2 regions of the Psychrobacillus syltrankelensis genome follow, and region 2 is predicted to be linked to the other one. Evidence: riboswitches for the same ligand, from Rfam matches in the RefSeq annotation. Region 2 holds a riboswitch; the other holds the start of a gene.
What was found. Region 2 has a riboswitch for FMN ahead of ACTSKG_RS05080 (ECF transporter S component). Riboswitches for the same ligand answer to the same signal wherever they lie in the genome.
Positions count from the first base shown of each region.

Region 1 (3,430 bases), 330 kb from region 2:
TACCAGCACGTTCAATCGCTTGTTCAATTGTTTCCGTAGTTACAATACCGAACATAACTGGTACACCTGTAGTTAAGCCAACACTTGCAACGCCTTTAGCTGTTTCGTTACAAACATAATCGTAGTGTGTCGTAGAACCGCGAATAACGGTACCTAAACCGATAATCGCATCATATTTTTTCGTTTCTGCCATTTTTTTTGCGATGAAAGGTACTTCAAATGCACCAGGCACCCATGCAACATCTACATTTTCCTCGGCAACGCCATGACGCTTCAATCCATCCAATGCACCATCCAATAATTTACCATTAATAAATTCATTAAATCTACCAACAACTACACCAATTTTTAAATCTGTACCTATTAAATTCGCTTCAAATACTTTTCCCATTCTTTATCTCTCCTATAAGTTCATTTTAAATTTTTTTATCAAACTGCTTGTTCTTGTTCTTGTTCATTTCGATATTTCACTAATGCTTCGATCGTCACAAACTTTAAACCATGTGTTTCGGCAATAGTATGTAATTCAGGAACTCTCGCCATTGAGCCGTCTACACTCATAATTTCGCAAATAACTCCTGCAGGTTGCATACCACAAAGTTTCGCAAAATCAACAGCTGCTTCTGTGTGACCTGGACGCTCGAGTACACCATTTTCTTTTGCTACAAGTGGGAACACATGACCAGGTCGGCGGAAATCCGAGCTAACCGATTCCGTGTTTAACAGTTGTAATATCGTTTCTGAACGCTCAAATGCACTAATGCCTGTTTCAGTCGTTTTATAATCCACACTTACAGTAAACGCCGTTTGATGATTGTCCGTGTTATCTTGAACCATCGGATATAAATCAAGACGATCTGCTAACACTTGAGTGACAGGCGTGCAAATTAAACCCCGACCATATGTTGCCATAAAATTAATGTTTTCCGGTGTTGCGTACTCTGCCAACACTAGAAAATCACCTTCATTTTCTCGGCTTTCATCATCTACAACGATAATAATTTTCCCTTTTTTCAAATCCTCTACTGCTTGTTCAATTGTATGGAACATATGTAATGTACCGCCTTTTCGTTAGAATCCATTTTGTCTTAAAAAATCCATTGAGATCGACGAACTTTCTTGCTTTCTTTCCAAATGGTTTATCACGTATTTGCCAAGTAAATCATTTTCAATATTCACTACATCATGCTCTTTTTTAATACCGAGAAGTGTTTCACTAAATGTAAGTGGAATAAGGGAAACTGTTAGTTGATTTGACTTTATACCAAAAATGGTTAAACTAATGCCATCTACTGCAACCGAACCTTTTAGCATACAGAATTTACTGAGTTCCTCACTAATGCTAATATCTACATATACGGCATTTTCTACTTTTCTTTGTCTTAAAATGACACCCGTACCGTCCACATGGCCCGAAACAAAGTGACCACCAAATCGACCATTAGCAGGCATTGCACGCTCCAAATTAACAGCATGACCAATTTGCAAAGATTGAATGCTTGTAGACTTTACCGTTTCTGGCATAACATCCACTGTAAATAGTTCATTCGAAAAAGAAATGACTGTTAAACATACACCATTAACCGCAATACTATCCCCTAGGTGAATATCTTCTACAATCTTTTTGGATTCCAAAGTTAATTGCATACTATTAGGTCCGCTTTTCATCGATTTAACTTTGCCTAAATCTTCTACAATTCCAGTGAACATAGGCTACACCTCTTTTCTGTTTAAGAATTTACTCAAAAATAAAACCCCATAGAAACATCTCTAAGGGGTAGTTGGAAAATTATGTTTTACGCGTCAACAAATAAACCTCTTGAAGTAGTAATTTTCTCCATAAGGAAATAAGCTTGCTCGTACATCCTTCTCCCATCCAGACTATACTGTCGGCTTTGGATTCGCACCAAATCCTGCCTTAAAGAAGGCTCACGGGCTTAGAATTTCTTCATCACCGTCGATTGGGAATTTCACCCGACCCCGAAGGACTACATGTATGAAATTTTGCATTTTGCTAGGTTTTATTTAAAAATAAAACCCCATAGATATATCTCTACGGGGTAATTAGGAAAATTCTGTTTAAAGCATCAACAAATAAACCTCTTGAAGTGTATTTTCTCCATAAGGAAATAAGCTTGCTCATACATCCTTCTCCCATCCAGACTATACTGTCGGCTTTGGATTCGCACCAAATCCTGCCTTAAAGAAGGCTCACGGGCTTAGAATTTCTTCATCACCGTCGATTGGGAATTTCACCCGACCCCGAAGGACTATTCATCTATAAAAACAGTATAGCACTTAAAAAGAAAATTTTCATGGTATAAAAAGTAAACTTAAGTTTCTTAATTTCTGTTCTTAAAAGTGAGCACAAAAAAGACAGACTTTTATCAGCCTGTCCAACTATTTTTTACATATTATTCTTTTCTCAGTTTAACCATGTAAGACATTGCTTCGTTTAAGTCAACATGCACATGATATTCCCAAGTTTTGTAGTTCATCGCACCACCAGGTTCAATATCGACAAGCGTAAGTCCAGTAGTCTCTAATAACTTTTTCAAGTCTTGAGGAGAGTAACATCTTAAAGATTGAGTAACGCTTCCTTCCCCATCAAACCATGTATCAAGCATACGGCAATTCAAAAAATCAAAATCATACTTTCGAAGTGTATTTTCTACTGCCATCTCTTGACCAGCAACACTTGCCCAGTACCAAGGAGTATAAATATCTATTAAGATACAACCATCAGGTTTTAGCCAATTGCTCATTCGTTTTAATAATTTGTGTTGATCTTGATCTTCACCAATACCGAATCCGTCTATATAGCAAATAACATCAAAAGAGTTATGAAGTTCTACCTCATAAAAGTCGCCTTCTACCATTTCAAGCTCCCCGATTAAACTATGTTCGCTTTTCAGCTTTTTCATGTAGTCAATTCGAGATGTTACTAGTTCTACTGCAGTAACAGAGTATCCCTTTTTAGCAGCTGTTATTGCAAACTCTCCGCCTCCCGCACCTAACTCCAAAATGGAATGGAAAGGGTTAGAGACCATTTTCTCGATTTTCGCCAATATTTCCTCATGCTCTTCGTTTGGACCTGTTAGACCTTCTTTATATAATTGAAATTGTTTTTCGTAAAAATTTTTAACCCATTTCATACTGAACACTCCTTATCCAACATTTTTATCATTCAATAAGGTCGATCAGGATGAATCAATTGTAAAGCAGCATATAATGCCTCCAATAACTTGTAATTTAATAGATTATATCACAGATTATTTAGAAAATTATATATAACATTTTATGGAATGAACAGGTTTGTTTACGCTGCAGGAGGACACTTTCCAGGGGGCACTCATCAAGAGGGTTATCTCGCTTCGCAGTCAATTAAAATGAGAAATGACGCAGTTTAATTAATAGCATCTTCATTTTC
Region 1 covers NZ_CM144227.1:657,579-661,008, reverse strand. The annotation lists gene ribH (6,7-dimethyl-8-ribityllumazine synthase) at 1-391, opposite strand, end outside; gene ribB (3,4-dihydroxy-2-butanone-4-phosphate synthase) at 430-1,050, opposite strand; gene ribE (riboflavin synthase) at 1,072-1,710, opposite strand; FMN riboswitch at 1,861-1,992, opposite strand; FMN riboswitch at 2,143-2,274, opposite strand; gene ACTSKG_RS03360 (class I SAM-dependent methyltransferase) at 2,415-3,155, opposite strand.
Region 1: linked by a shared signal. The riboswitch ahead of ribE (riboflavin synthase) and the one ahead of ACTSKG_RS05080 (ECF transporter S component) in region 2 are both predicted to bind FMN.

Region 2 (3,430 bases):
GATGAATCTCAAGACTTTTTTGATTTGGAATAAACCTTCTTTCATTCGCTTGAAAATTGGACAATGTTTGTACAACTAACTCGACTCTACCCCAAAAAATAAGTTCATTTCCTCTATATAACCAACCATTATATAAAGGCTTTTTCATTGAATTGACTAAAAGTAAACCTTTTTCCGTTAATGAAATGGTTGACTCATTTATATTAATATATCCATTAAATAATAATGTTGAAATTTCTTCATCATATTCTTCTTTTGATATTTTAGGATAAATTGAGAAAAATGGATGTAAGTTAAAATAAGTAACATCCTGAATTGTTTGTCCAGATTTTTTTCCTTTTAACAAATAAAATGGTGCTGTAGATGATCTCTCACCTTGAAATTTATGGATGATTAATAATAACAGTTGTTGAAAATACAATTGAAATACCTCTCATCTTAAATGTATTTTTGTTGAAATGTCGAGTAAACACCTTTAGAATGAATAAGATAGCTTATTCTTGTAAGTAGATATAAAGGAGAGAATATTGTAATGGCTAAATATACAATTGTAGATAAAGATACATGTATCGCATGTGGAGCTTGTGGTGCCGCTGCACCAGATATATACGATTATGATGATGAAGGTATTGCTTTCGTTATCCTAGATAATAACATGGGTACTGCTGAAGTACCAGACGAATTACTAGAAGATATGGAAGATGCATTTGAAGGTTGCCCAACTGATTCTATTAAAGTGGCAGATGAATCATTTGAAGGCGACGCATTAAAGTTTGAATAAAAAAAGCGCAAGAGTCACTTTAAGTGTATTTTGTCTTCACTAATTCCTGAGTACTTTGGACGAAACATAGGCTACATTATTACCATTTACTTTTTGGATCGTGAAGTGACTGAGTCACTTCACGATCCATTTTTTTGGTAATCTTGTGACGGATATTTGTCCGTTGACCTCTTGGAATATGTGTGGACATAATGCGTTTGGTTTTGATAATGAGAGAAAAAATGCTCCCCCTACTCATCTAAGAGCTTCCGAAGATACAATTTCGTAAGCTCTCCCCTTCCTTACCTTTAAAACCTATTTATTTTTTCCCCTAGTTCCGCTTGTCATAGGGATTAGCAAATGAAAGTGCCAAACTTTGCGAAGTTTCTTTCGTATTTGCAAGGTGCAAAAAATTGTTTTCGCTAGCAATAGCATCTCTTACTTAAGTACCACTCACTTTATAGATTGGAGTGAAAGGTGGCGACTCCAGCGGGAGGCCAACTGGATGTTGGTCACGAAGGCGTTGCCACACGATGTGGCGTTCTTAGCCTTTGTTCCTCGGAGACAGATGAGCAATCACAACGAACGCGTAAGCGGCGGTGATGGGCTCACCCCGCGGAAAGCGTCCACCTGAAACGGAAATCCGCGGTATTATTTAATTCTTTAAACTACTCTGAACACTGTTTTTGCAAGAAGATAACCAATAATCCATATTCTTTCTTTAAATAAAAGGTCGTTTCTCTTAAAAAGAGAAACGACCTTATTTTAATTAGTATTTGGAATGCTGAATGTTCTGTTCACCTTATCAAGCAATGGCTTCATTCGCTTAAATAAAACTATCATTACAATCGTCACTAAAATACCCTTTATTAAATTAAACGGTAAAATACCGAAAATAATCGTATTAAATAGCGCAGTACCTGTCTCCATAGGGAAATTCAAAAAATAGGAATACATAGGTAAAAACACAAAATAATTAAGCACGCTCATCCCTATTGCCATAGATATAGTTCCAGAGAATAGACCATACATAATCCCTTTTGAAGATGATGCTTTGCGATAAATTACATATACCGGTGTTAAAAATAAAATACTTGTTACAAAGTTAGCCATATGCCCTACTGGGACACCGGTAGGACTACCAGAAAACAACCAATCTAATACGTTTTTTAGTAATGCTACTAGAATACCTGCAATCGGACCCATTGTAATTGCTGCAATTAATGCAGGTATATCACTAAAATCTACCTTCAAATAGGCTGGTAACACTGGTAATGGAAATGCAAGTAGCATCAATACAAACGAAACACTACTTAACATAGCGATTGCAATAAGCATTCGCGTCTTACTTTTTGACATAATATACTCTCTCCTTTTGCGATTCACTCCACAAGAAGAAAAGTTCAGAACGTATTCCGTACTCAAAAAATCCCTTAAGCTAAAAAAATTGCTTAAGGGAGAAACAAGGCACACTAAAATAAGCGTATCCGTACTTGAGTATACGAAAAACGACTGTACCTTCACCTTCTCCCATCCAGACTATACTGTCGGCTTTGGAATTTAACCAAATCCTGCCTTAACGGCTCGCGGGCTCAAGAAAAAAATCTTCTAATACCGCCGATCGGGAATTACACCCTGCCCCGAAGATGAATCAATATTTTTTTTCTTCAAGATAATATCTTGAATTACTATCATCTTAACAAAAATAAAACAGACGTGCAATACAACTGTTTCAATATAGATGCATAAAAAGAATGCTAACCAATAAGATTACTAATGGCTAGCATTCAAAAAAATTATTTTTCTTCCATAATAAAACCGTTAGGACCTAATGGAATTGGAAGAAATTTTGATAAATCAAATTCTGCCCATTGCTGTTGAACAACATTTTCTAGCTTCACTTCTGTTCCAAAGCTGGCAGCTGTAAGAGCAAATGCTTCAATTAGTCCCGTTGCAGCAAATGAATCCATAGTTTTCAAATCTAGTGGATCGGTAAATCGAATAATTGCTTTACCACCAACATTAGAATAGTCAAACGTAACATTGGATGGAATGACTGAAGTATAGATGTCGTTATTTGACTCTTTCATTGCCAAAAATGCTTCTGAGATAGAATTGTACTTAGCACTAAAATTAGGTGATAAATAGCTTTTTCCACTTTGGGCAACGTAGTAAAAATAATTATGATAACCTAGCTTTCCATCCAATTTAATTGGTTCATTCAGAGTCCCTACCTGATTCCACTCAATTGGTGAACCGTCTTCATTTAATACTTCAATGGAATCGAAATCATTAAATATTTCATTGATTGAACCCCAATACGGACCTAGTGTACCTGAAGCAATGTCGTATCCATGGTTCTCAGGCAAATAATGCTTCAAAATCTTGCCTTCCTCTATGAAGTACCCTTTATATGGATGATATTCATCAAACCCCAATGCTTCTTCGTCAATTCGGCTACCAAAACGTTCATATAATTGAATACTATTCGGATTCATGTTAGGAAAATCTTTTTCCATTTGTTTCTTTGGAATTATTATTGTGATCGGAACAGATAATGCATTCTCTATTAACGAAAAATGAAATACTGTTCCCCCATTTAAACTTTCTTTGTAAACTGAGTTGGTTTTGTCCAATGGTACTAACTCTATATGAGAATCATCAAAACTA
Region 2 covers NZ_CM144227.1:984,561-987,990, forward strand. The annotation lists gene ACTSKG_RS05070 (YpbB family protein) at 1-421, opposite strand, end outside; gene ACTSKG_RS05075 (ferredoxin) at 533-781, shown strand; gene ACTSKG_RS05080 (ECF transporter S component) at 1,526-2,119, opposite strand; FMN riboswitch at 2,279-2,412, opposite strand; gene ACTSKG_RS05085 (hypothetical protein) at 2,557-3,430, opposite strand, start outside.